DNA from 3 places in the Lysinibacillus zambalensis genome. Region 3 is predicted to be linked to each of the others. Evidence: riboswitches for the same ligand, from Rfam matches in the RefSeq annotation. Region 3 holds a riboswitch; each other region holds the start of a gene.
What was found. A riboswitch is a leader RNA that binds a small molecule or an ion and turns the genes downstream of it on or off. The one in region 3 is predicted to bind cobalamin.
Positions count from the first base shown of each region.

Region 1: another riboswitch for cobalamin. It lies ahead of ABNX05_RS11845 (ABC transporter substrate-binding protein); the one in region 3 lies ahead of ABNX05_RS25480 (FecCD family ABC transporter permease).
Region 2: another riboswitch for cobalamin. It lies ahead of ABNX05_RS03155 (ribonucleoside-diphosphate reductase subunit alpha); the one in region 3 lies ahead of ABNX05_RS25480 (FecCD family ABC transporter permease).

Region 1 covers NZ_JBEGDG010000007.1:164,862-169,152, forward strand. The annotation lists gene ABNX05_RS11840 (precorrin-3B methylase) at 294-971, opposite strand; gene ABNX05_RS11845 (ABC transporter substrate-binding protein) at 1,033-2,028, opposite strand; cobalamin riboswitch at 2,198-2,384, opposite strand; gene ABNX05_RS11850 (GTP-binding protein) at 2,524-4,291, shown strand, end outside.
Region 2 covers NZ_JBEGDG010000002.1:66,181-70,471, forward strand. The annotation lists gene ABNX05_RS03155 (ribonucleoside-diphosphate reductase subunit alpha) at 1-1,508, opposite strand, end outside; cobalamin riboswitch at 1,671-1,858, opposite strand; gene ABNX05_RS03160 (hypothetical protein) at 1,969-2,652, opposite strand; gene ABNX05_RS03165 (ECF transporter S component) at 2,649-3,143, opposite strand; gene ABNX05_RS03170 (bifunctional adenosylcobinamide kinase/adenosylcobinamide-phosphate guanylyltransferase) at 3,451-3,795, opposite strand; gene ABNX05_RS03175 (histidine phosphatase family protein) at 3,792-4,291, opposite strand, start outside.
Region 3 covers NZ_JBEGDG010000040.1:23,079-27,369, forward strand. The annotation lists gene ABNX05_RS25465 (nitroreductase family protein) at 1-593, shown strand, start outside; gene ABNX05_RS25470 (NADPH-dependent FMN reductase) at 657-1,199, shown strand; gene ABNX05_RS25475 (biotin transporter BioY) at 1,353-1,949, opposite strand; cobalamin riboswitch at 2,116-2,307, shown strand; gene ABNX05_RS25480 (FecCD family ABC transporter permease) at 2,568-3,614, shown strand; gene ABNX05_RS25485 (heme ABC transporter ATP-binding protein) at 3,621-4,291, shown strand, end outside.

The DNA.
Region 1 (4,291 bases), on a different contig from region 3:
AATCAGAAAATAATAAACACAAGCCTTGTTATGACAAGTAACACTATCTATATGAAATCGAAACAACTCAACAATATTTTTTGTAAATAAGAAGATGGGACAAAACTTAATAAGCGCAAGAAATCAGTTTTTAAAATGATAAATTCTTGCGCTTTAAAATGTGAAAATTTTAGTTTTCTTATGCCCAAGCCTCTTTAGTAAGGCAAATTGATATGTTGATGATAAAATACTTCTAATTTTCTATCATCACATGAAGCGATTTATCAGACGTAATCAGTCGCTAAGAGACATCGTTATGATAATAGTAAGATTAAATCTTTCCAATAATCAGCAGAATTTGTTCTGCGATAAAATTTATAAAAGGGTTCATTCGGACGAGCATGTTTCTGATAGAGCTCAATGATTTGCTTTAGAAAGCCTTCAATAAGCTCTACTCCTACCTTTTTCGCAAAGAGTGTCCCAGCTTTTGCATTCGCTCCCATCGGCACTGCTCCTAAATAGACATCAAAGCTATCCTTTTGATAAACAAGCCCAATATCATCATACACCGCATTATAACAAGCAGAGGCACAGCCATTGACGTTTACACGTAATCTTGTAGGGACAGTGATTCCTTTTAATGAATGATATAGCTTTTCTGTAATTGGTGCTGCCTCCATTTTGTCACCATCACAAAAATCACACGCTTTCATCTCTACAATCGGACCTTGCTTTGCCACATAAAGGCCAGCGTCTTCTAGCTCCTCAATCGTCTTTTCAACTTCTACTGTTGGGATAGATAATAATATGCTGTAAGAGGCAGAGTATTTTATGGCACCCTTTTCCCCTACAACCTTTGCTATTGTTTGGAATTGTGCAGGGGTATAATGTTTATTAATAATGCCTGGGCTTACGGCAAGGCGAGTAAAATCCCCATTAATGTTTAAGTTTTCGAAGGTTTTGTCCGGTATATTCGAACGGAATGCATTCATAAATACTTCTCCTTATGAAAAAGGAGCTAGCCAATTGCTAGCCCCCCATTTATTGGATAGCTTAAAAACTCTCAGGATAGAAGCCTTTCGCCAAAATTTGAATGGCTTCTGCAGCACGTACCCCTTCAGATGCAGCAGAAAGTGGTAGAATCACAAAGCGTTCGTTTTTCACTGCTTCCATTTCCTTCAAGGCTGGATCATTTTTTAAGAAGTTTATTTTTGCTTCCGCTGTTGTTTCTCCGTAATCTATGACAACTACGACCGCTGGATTACGTTCTACTGTATCTTCTTTGGACACCGTAGTCCAACCCGATTCTACATCACCAAAAATATTTTTACCGCCGGCCATCGTAACAAGTTCATTCATAATGTTTTGTCCTGCAGTGAAGATCTCTTTATCACCACTATCAAACACTAAAACAGGCAGTTCTTCTCCATTTTGCGGTAGTTTTGCACGGACATTCTCTACATCCTTTGTCATTTTTTCAATTAGTGCTTCTCCACGATCTTCAACACGGAAAATTTTTGCGATATTTCGAATATCTGTGAAAATATCGTCTAAAGTTGGTTTCGTCATGATTGAGGCTGTATGTAAATAAGTGTGAATGCCTAATGTTTCAAGCTCTTCTTGTGTACCTACACCTTTCTCTCCAAAGGCGCTTTTCCAACCACCTAATAAAAAATCTGCTTCTGCATCAATAACCTGCTCCTTTGTAGGATACTGTTTTGCTAACACAGGCACTTTATCATAGGCCGCTTGTAGGGGCTCATAAATTTTGTCATCTAAGTACGCCGTCCCTACCATTGAATCTTCTAGCTCTAAAGCTAACATAATTTCTGTCACGTGCTGATTTAAGCTAATCGCTTTTTTGGGGGCTTCCTTATATACTTGCGTTGTTCCATTATTTTTAATCGTTATGTCTGACTTTTCAGCTTGTGAAGGCTCTACCTTCTCACTTTGTGTAGCAGATTCTAGTTTGTCCTTTTCACTACATGCACCCAATATAGCCACCATTGCGATCGCAAAGACTAGCCATACGCTTTTCCATTTCTTCATGTCCTCTTCTCCTTTGATGTTAAATATATAGAAAGAAATCGTTTAGACTCCTATGCTACCAGATAGCGATTTTAGAAAAGGGCATAAAAAAACCCCCTTGTTTCCAAGAGGTTAGCATAGCAAAAGAAAGGTTTTTCAACCTATTCACTATCCCCATCCTCGTGGATTCAGTAATAAATACATATTGGCAGGTATCCTGGCTTAGGTTCATCATCTATACGCCTTCCCATAGCGTGGCTACAGTGGCATCTTGTATAGACTCCCCATTTACAGTTGCGGGACAGCATCGGATTTGCACCGATTTCCCTTTTAAGCAAATAACAAAGGTCATTTACACCAATACGTCATTTTTATTTTGTTATATATAGATTGACTAGTAGATTCGCAATCATACATATATTAACACTATTGCGACATAAACACTATATGAAATATTTTTTATACCAATTCTGTTACAATGTTGTTAAATGAATGAATAGAAACGAGGATCTTTTTATGCATGTAACAATTGGAGTACTTGCTCACGTGGATGCCGGTAAAACAACATTTTCTGAGCAGTTACTATTTCATACAAACAGTATTCAAGCTCGTGGACGAGTGGATCACCAGGACACATTTTTAGATAGTCATGAGCTGGAGCGTCAGCGAGGCATTACGATTTTTGCGGAGCAAGGCCGCATGACGCTTGGGGATGATACATATACATTAATCGATACACCAGGGCACGTCGATTTCTCTCCAGAGATGGAGCGTGCCATTCGGGTTATGGATTATGCCATCATTATTGTTAGTGCTGTCGAAGGAATACAGGGTCATACTGAAACAGTGTGGCAACTTTTACGCCAATATCATGTTCCAACCTTCTTTTTTATTAACAAAATTGATCGTGAAGGAGCAGATGTTGAAGCTGTAATGGCTGCGCTTCAAAAGGATTGCTCTGCAGATGTTTTATTCGTAGACGAACCGCTCCGTTCCGACTATGTTTCAAACGACATAATGGAGTGGCTTGCTGAACGTGATGAACACCTTCTCGATGCTTTTCTCAATGAAACATTGGATAGCTCTAGCTGCCTTACTCATTTATCTAGGATGATTAAACAGGAAAAGGCCTTTCTATGTTTTACTGGGTCTGCCTTAAAAGATAGTGGAATAAAGGAATTCCTAACACAGCTCCCCCTCCTTACAGAGACACAATTTAATAACAACGCTCCGTTTCAAGGTGAGGTGTTTAAAATTCGTCATGATGGACATCAACGCTTAACTTTTATCAAATCTTTGCAAGGAACGTTACATGTCCGTGATGAACTTTCATTTGGAGACGTGACTGAAAAAGTGACGGAGATTCGACTATACAATGGCAACCGGTATGAAACTTCTCAAAAGATAGAGGCCGGGGAGATTTTCGCAGTAAAAGGGATTAGTCTAGCAAACATCGGCGATATTATTGGTTCTTCGAATAATTCTCAGCCCTTTGAGTTAGTACCGACTTTACAGGCAAAAGTACATTATGAAGGCACTCAGCATATAAAGGACGTGTTAAAAACTTTCCGTATTCTTGAAGCAGAAGAACCTTCATTACGTGTGCTATGGCATGAAAAATTTCAAGAAATTCATGTTCATATTATGGGTGTCATCCAACTCGAGGTTCTTATCGAAGTGCTTCATGAACGGTTCTCGTTAGACATTTCATTTAGCGAACCACAGATTTTGTATATGGAAACGATCACCACAACGGTGACAGGTTACGGTCATTTCGAGCCATTAAAGCATTACGCAGAGGTCCATTTATTGATGGAGCCAAATACACGCGGCACCGGCAATACATTTGTCAATGCATGCCACGCAGATGATTTATCAGTTGGACATCAACGACTCATTGAAAAACATTTATTCGAGCGCGATCATCATGGGCTGTTAACCGGTTTTCCGGTTACAGATATTCGCTTCACACTCTTAACAGGACGCGCACATAATAAACATACTGAAGGTGGCGATTTCCGTGAAGCAACATTCCGTGCATTACGGCAAGGGCTCGAACAAGCAGAAAATATATTACTAGAGCCGTACTACCGCTTTAAACTTAAAGCTCCTAGTGATTTCATCGGCCGCATGATGACGGACATTCAGCAAGCTGCTGGTACATTTGACGCACCAATCATAACTGAATATGACGCGATTGTAACCGGCCGGGCCCCCGTCTCAACATTTATGAGCTACAGTACAACCTTTGCCGCCTACACCAATGGGAAAGGCGTACTTTCCC
Region 2 (4,291 bases), on a different contig from region 3:
GTATTTAAAGCAATAACATTATCTAACATACGTACTTGAATCGGAATTAATTTTTCTAAAACACCAGCCGGTACAGCTCTGCCTAAATTAATAGATGATAAGTTACATACAACGAAATCGCCAGGCTTGCGACGTGTTACGATGACATCATCTTCTAGAGTAATAGACTCGAATTCAGTAGCTGACATATTTTGAAATATTTCTGTGCACAGGTTCGAGCTATAAACCATTCCCTCATGCTTATTCGGATTCATGCGATTTACTTCATCTCGATAGAACATAAACGGCACGCCTGTTTCAAGCTGCGAGCGCATAATACGTTTCATAATATCAATAGCTGGTACGACCTCACGACTTAATAATGGATTCGCAATACATTCTGCATATTTAGTACGGAAAGTGCCATCACCTTTTTTCTCATCGTAGAAATCCTCTAGTGAAAAGCCCATAACTTCTCGTACTTCATGTGGATCAAACAAATGCCATTCCCCGCGCTCTTCAACCGTTTCCATAAATAAATCCGGTAAACATAGCCCTGTGAAAATATCATGGGCACGTAAACGCTCATCCCCATTGTTTAAGCGTAAATCTAAAAACGTAAAGACGTCTTTGTGCCAAACATCTAAATAAACAGCAATAGCTCCTTGTCGTTGACCTAGCTGATCGACTGAAACCGCCGTATTATTAAGCTGTTTAATCCATGGTAAAACACCACTAGATGCACCTTTAAAGCCTTTAATTGATGAGCCTCGGCTACGAATTTTGCCCATATAAACACCAATACCACCACCGTATTTCGATAATGTTGCAACATCTGTATTCGTGTCATAAATACTTTGTAAACTATCATCTACTGTATCGATAAAGCAACTAGATAGCTGGCCATGTGTTTTACCTGCATTCGATAATGTAGGTGTTGCCACAGTCATATATAAATTACTCATTGCCCAGTAAGATTCACGTACTTTTTCTAAACGATTTTCTGTTTCATCCTGCATAAGGGTCATCGCAATGACCATCCATCGTTCCTGTGGTAGCTCTACTGGTGTTTTCGTGTAATCACGGACTACATAGCGGTCCATTAATGTTTTTAAGCCAATATACGTAAACAATTCATCTCGACTTGATTCTAAATAGGAAGCGAGTTCTTGAAGATCCTGCTCACTATATTTTGTTGTTAAACTTTCATGATACAAACCAGCTTCTGTATAGCGTGCTAATTGTTCCGGGAAACATTTATAAACATCTTGCACTGGAACGCCACGGCGCATTGCAAATTGATCATATAGTTTTTCTAAATAAATTTGAGCTGCGACGAATGTCCAGTATGGCTCCTCCTCATCAATTAGGCTAAGCGTTTGTAAAATCATCGCATCCGCCCATGCTTCAAATGTCGCATTGTCGTTTTTTCGTAGCCATCGATCCGATAATCTTACAAAACTTTCGAGTTCATCCTCCGTATAACTTTTCTTGAGCTTAGCAATTTGCTGTTCGATTTGAATTGTCATGTATACATTCTCTCCCTTTCTTTCTCCAGCAACACAAAAAGCGATCACGCAACACTTATCGGTTACGTGATCGCAGTAAAATCGGAAATGGAAATGAAGGACATGCACACTAAGAAGTGGACAAATCTCTCGCCTCCACTTCTCAATCCCCGAAGAATGTGTTGCTGTCTTGAACAAATCGGCAGGTCTCCTGGCTCATGCTTCCTCCAAATGATGGCCTTCCCGTTCTTTACAGTGGCCTATTCATCATTTGTCAGCACTTACAGTTGCGGGGACAGCTTCGGCCTAAGATGACTCTTTTCCGAATTCCCTTTTAAACCATATTTGGTACCGCTCGTCCAAAATACTATATATTGTGTTTTAACTCCTAAACAAATCTAACATATAGTGTTTATAGTTGCAATAGGCGTTTTGCCCCTTGAATTTTTTAAAGTACTACTTTTTCTCGAAGCAAGCCCGATTACAATGCAGTTTTACGTAGTTTTTCAAAATTTCTAGGAAAATATTTTTGTACTAGCTGCTCTTTTTCTGGATCAATTCCAAGTAAAACTACTGCACATGGACCAGCTGTTTTCTCAACATTTAATGCACTTTTGACCTGTTGCTCGCCAAAAAGCCGGCTAAATTCTGCTTGTAAACCTTTTGATCCAACTGGCCATACTTGCTGCACAATTCCCTCTTTCCACGCTTGAAAAATAGGTTGCAGCTGTGCGACATCTTCAGGTTGTGCAAGGATTTCATTGCCTACAAGTGGCAAACCATATGTGTACCAACTTAGCTGCTCATGCTTAGTTGCTGTTCGTTTCTGCTGCTCCCCAAGCATCGTTATTGACAAGCCTGATTGTAAAGTTGGCATATTAGTCTCTGAACTACCGTCTATTTGCGGACAAAAAAGACCAGCCTCCTCAAAAACCTGTTGAATGCCTGCAACATAACGAGACCATGTAGCATCCCCTGAAAAATTAGCAAGTAAAATATGCTTTGGTAAAGCATTTGCAGCAAGCTGCTCTAAAAATGTAACACGTGCAGTAAAATATGCTGTAAGCTGATCTGGAGCAGACACAACATCCTGTAGCTTTTCGCCAATTGCAGCGGCATTATCGGTTGTCGCAATGAGCTCACCTATTTTTATTGCATTTCTCAATGTACTCGACCTTCCTTACGTACAAACACCTTCGACAGAACTGGCATCGCCACCGCAACGATCACTAGATTAATGAGTGTTGCCAGTGGAAGACTAGTCAATGACGTCCAGTAAAACGCCGGACTAATAATAAAGTAAAATGGTATAGGTGCCACGACACCATTTAAAATAAGTGCCACAGGCCATTTCCAGAAATACATGCCTTTTTTATGCATAACCCCAAAGATCCATACAACGATAAACATTTCCACTGCGATAATTATATGTAGTGGTCCAAAAGGAAAGCCAGTAGTTAGGGCTGAAATAAAATGCCCAATGACTCCCGCAACACCAGCTAATACTGGCGATAAAAATACAACGCTCAAAAATGCCGGTGCAGAGTCAAGCGCAGCAGTTGTAATAAATGTTGGAATTTTAATGACTGCACCTACTGCACAAATTGCCGCTACCATGGCAGTGAGCGTCAATTTCATCAATTTTTGTCGATCCATTCCATTGCCTCTTTCCGTTAAATTTTTTCATCAAAGCTTGGGGTTGATTTCCGTTCCGGCTGTACGCTTTATCGCTGACGCTTCGCTTTCGCGCAGAGCTTCCTGGGGGCGTCGGGACAACAGGATGTTAGTCACGAAGGCGTTATCACAAGATGTGATGGTTTTAGCCTTCATTCCTCAATATCGCTGATCCCCAAGGAGTCGACCAGCCTCCACTCCAATCAACTTATATACAAAGCATGCGACTTTGCAAATGTCATCCCACTTTTGTGAAGTGTTTTACAAACTCTGCAAGCAAGTCACTATATCATTTGATTTGTTCCCCAATACCGTACCAAATGCGTACGACTTGTTCGGCTTCAGCAAACAATGCTTGATACAAACGCCCACATGTATCACGTAATAATCGTGCCTGTTTGTCCATCGGCACAACACCACGCCCCATGTCGGTCACAATTATATACAATGCACAATTTTCTTCAAGGGTCTTTAGTCTTGTCAAAATAGTTCTGACAAGAGGTTCATCATCCTCAAGGTCTTGTGTTACGAGCCATTTCTCTATGTTTTTAATTACTAGTACATCACAAGTAGGAGCGCCATCAGGTAGAGTGCCATCCACTAGCTCAACGTTTTGACCTGTAAGTAATTTCATGACATAGTCGGTTTTTCCACTATAGGCTCCTCCGATAAAGACATGCATCTTGCTCTCTCCTCCCAAGCCTTTCTTGAAAACGTTAAAGAAAACATTTTATCATGCGGTGTTTGGTAAGACCAAAAAGGTTGCTCAGTTGGAGCAAAGGCTACGAGTAGCGCTCGAATAACCCCGCCATGGACAACGAGATGATACACATCTTCCCCTTTTGGTAATGCAGTGAACCCTGCCAAAACACGTGCACAAAACATATCAAAGCCTTCTCCCCTTGGAGGTGGAGACTTTACAGGATCATCTAACCATGCACAATAACGATGATCTGATTGTAAGTCCTCATATGTGAGCCCTTCAAATTCTCCGAAATTCGACTCTCGAAATCTCCGATCAGACACGTAAGTTGCATTCGGAAAATAACGGAAAGCTGTTTCCCTACAGCGTAGTAAATCACTACCATACACCTTGGTGACCTCTTGATCTACAATAGGGAGTAAAGATG
Region 3 (4,291 bases):
AGCGTCGTTCTGCGAATAATTTTATAGAGGGTATTAAGATGAGCGAAGAAGATATACGTCCTATTTTGGAGGATGTCAAACTTGCTCCATCTGCTTTTAATTTACAGCATGCTAATTACATCGTTGTCTTAGATGAAGAAAAAAAAGAAAAAGTAAGAGAAGCAGCATACGGGCAATATAAAGTGCACTCAGCCTCGGCGGTTATACTTGTTTTAGGAGATAAAGAAGCCTATAAAAATACTGCTAACCTTAGTCAAGGGATGGTAGACTTAGGCATTATTAATGCTTGTGAGTTAGAAAATCTTGTTGAAGAAAATACAAAATTTTATAATGAGCGCGGCGAGGAGTTTAAGAAAGAGGAGGCTATTCGTAACGCTTCACTTTCAGCTATGTTATTTATGTTGGCAGCCAAAAATCGTGGATGGGATACATGTCCAATGATCGGCTTTGATCAGCAACAAATGAGAGCCCTTTTTAATGTCCCGGAAACACAAGAAATTGCGCTAATGATTACAATTGGTAAGGAAAAAGAAAGTAGTCGCCGCTTGCGTGGTTATCGTAAACCAGTTGAGGAATTTGCAACCTATTATTAGGTCGGTATAAAATAAAAGTGCTTTACAAAAAATAAATTTAATGCACATTTAGGAGGAAATATTGTGAAAGTAGTAGCAATCGTAGGTAGTATCCGTAAAGAATCTTATAATCTGCAGTTAGCGAAATTTATTCAAAAGCGTTATGCGGAGAAATTGGATCTTGAAGTATTAAGCTTAAAAGACCTACCAATGTATAACCAAGATATCGAAAATGAAGCACCACAAACAGTATTAGATTTTAAAGCACAAGTAAAAGAGGCGGATGCCGTTCTTTGGCTGACTCCAGAATATAATGGTACAGTGCCAGGTGTTATGGTTAACGCCATCGATTGGTTATCTCGCGTTGATAAAGTAATGATTGGTAAGCCATCATTCATGATGGGTGCATCAATGGGTAACTTAGGTACTGTTAAAGCACAATTACACTTAAGAGATATTTTATTCTCACCTGGAGTAAATTCACCATTACTTAGTGGTAATGATGTTTATATTGGCGCAGTACACACTAAATTTGATGCTGAAGGCCATTTAACAGATGAGGGTACTATCAAATTCCTAGATGTAGTTATTGATAACTTCTTAAACTGGATGAAAACATACGTTTAACAATAGAATGTCCCATTAGTATGTAAAATACTGATGGGACATTTTTAGGTTTTATAATATTTTTTGGGTTTATAATAGAGGTTAAAGCCTCGACACTCTTTGCCTTATATATAAGTCGGAACGGAAATCAACCCACGTTTTGGTGATGAACCTTTATTTGATTGGAATTATTTTCAATACCTTTTGAAGACGGTATGCAAAAATACCCGCGAATATAGCTAAAATAATATCCTTTGGCAAAGGAGGCATCATCCAAAGCCATGCTATTTTATACGTGAAAGCATCAGGCGCACTAGCCCATAGCTTATAGGCAAAGTACATCCAATTTGTCCCTAATAAATAATTAATAGCAGTTGCAACTAATGCAGCAACTACATAACTTTTCTTCGTTCCAATGCGTTCTACAATAAGCCCTGCGACAAATGCTGCTAATATAAACGAGACAATGAAACCAAATGTAGGACTTAAAATTTGTCCAAAGCCTCCGCTGAATCGTGCAAATACAGGTGCTCCTGCTAAACCGATGCACATATAAACAGTACAAGCGAGTGCCCCTTTTCTACTACCGAGAATAAGTCCCGCTAAAATAGCAAAAAACGTTTGCAATGTGATCGGTACTCCGCCAACAACCATGAAAGGCACAATGGACGTAATATTAGCCCCTATCATCATTAATGTTGAAAAAAGTCCAATGTATGCAATATCTACTGTTCTTAATTTTTGATGTGTATGTTCCACAATGGTTGTCATTATTTCACCTCTAAAAAGTAATGTTGATAATAATAGTGTAAGAAAATAAAGTTTTTGTGTCAACTTTATTACGGTTTTAGGTTAACGTAAAGGTGTTTCTTAACTTGATAAATGATTGATAGTATAGACTAACTATTGAAATATATGATAGAATTGTCATAATTTTAAATCATTCGATACTAATGGTGTGACATCTTATACAATGTGTCACTTAAAAGGGAAATCGGTGCAAATCCGACGCTGTCCCGCAACTGTAACGAGGAGTTCTATGATGATTTAGCCACTGTTCTAGAATGGGAAGGCAATCATAGATACATTGATTCGAAGCCAGGAGACCTGCCATTTAGTTATTCCTGTAATGCCCACGAGGATGAAAGCGATTACGGACAATAGTAGAAGAAAATCTAACATTGTTTAATTTCTTTCAGCAGGTGTCCAAATACACGCTGAAAGACGCGATTATGCCAAGCATAATTGATTCTAGGGTATTTCCATGCGCATTTGCATGGAATACCCTTTTTTCTTTCATTTATCTTCGTACTGCAAATATTAGCAGAGTATCAGCTACAATTACGGCTAGATGAAATTAATGTTTAATGATTAGGAGTTAATAAAAAGATGAATAGAAAATTTATGGTACTTTCGATGACCCTTCTTCTACTACTTATTATTTCAATGACAATTGCAATTATGGTTGGATCGGTTTCCGTTACGCCACTTTATGTATGGAAGGTTATCCTTTCTAAAATCCCTATTATTCAAAGCTCAATCGAACAAGATTGGAGTCGCTCACAGGAAATTATCATTTGGCAAATAAGGGCTCCGCGTGTATTACTCGCTGCTATCGTCGGAGCAGGCTTGGCAATTGCAGGAGCAGCTATTCAGGCGCTCGTTCGTAATTCAATTGCAGAACCATATATTTTAGGGATTTCTTCTGGAGCGACAGTTGGTGCCACAGCTGTCATCATTTTAGGTGCCTTTTCATTTCTGGGCGTTTATGCTCTTTCCGTATCGGCTTTTTTAGGCTCTCTCACAGCAATGGGGTTAGTTTTCTTCTTATCGCATGTTGGCGGTAGAGTATCCGTCTTTCGACTTTTGCTTTCAGGGATGGCGGTGTCATTTATTTTATCTGCTATTTCAAATTTTATCTTAATGTTGTCGAAGCAAGAGGGGGGAATGAAGGCAGTCATGTTTTGGATGCTAGGAAGCCTAGCAGGGGCGAAATGGAGTATTCTTGTAATTCCTGCAGTCATTTTTATTGTAGTATTTGCCTTGTTATGGCTCAACTATCGCAGCTTAAATTTATTACTTCTTGGAGAAGAAGCCGCAGTTACATTAGGGGTTAACTTACAACAATTTCGAATACAGCTTATTTTATTAGTATCGTTATTAACGGGTGTGTTGGTTGCTGTAAGTGGCTCAATTGGATTTGTTGGTTTAATCATTCCACATATTGTACGGCTAATTGTAGGTTCAAATCATAAGTATGTCATACCGATTAGCGCATTATTAGGGGGGATATTCTTAGTTTGGGCAGATGCAATTGCTCGAATATTAATTGCCCCTGAGGAAATGCCGATAGGAATTATCACGGCTTTTTGCGGAGGTCCATTTTTCATTTGGCTGCTACGTCGTAACAATTATTCTTTCGGTGAAGGAGATTAAAAAAATATGACATTAGAAGCGAAACAAATATCATTCTCCATTTCTGATGAACGCATATTACATGAAGTAAATGTTCAAATAAAGGACAAGCAATTTGTTGGGTTGATCGGTCCTAATGGTAGTGGGAAGTCAACGCTATTAAAGAATTTGTACCGTTTATTAAAACCAGAAAGTGGAACAGTGTTATTAAATGAACAAGATATTCTAAAGCAATCGAGTAAAAACATAGCTAAAAATCTAGCAGTTGTGAGTCAAGAAACACCGGTCTTATTTGATTTTACAGTGCATGATTTAGTGAGTATGGGGAGAACACCCCATAAAAAACTATTGGAGTTTGATCAAGAGCAAGATTTTCAAATCGTAAAGGATGCACTGAAGCAAACGGGTATCGCTCATTTAGAGAAACGTAGCTATAGCTCTCTTTCGGGTGGCGAAAAAAAGCGTGTGATGGTTGCTCGTGCCCTTGCTCAGCAAGCACAAGTGCTTATTTTAGATGAGCCAACAAATCATCTAGATATTCAGCATCAATTGCAGCTTATGGATCTAATCCAAACCTTACAATTAACAGTTGTTGCTGCAATCCACGATTTGAACATTGCGGCTATGTATTGCGATCAAATTTATGTTTTACAGCAAGGTCGAATTGTTTGTTTTGGCACGCCAGAAGAAGTACTTAC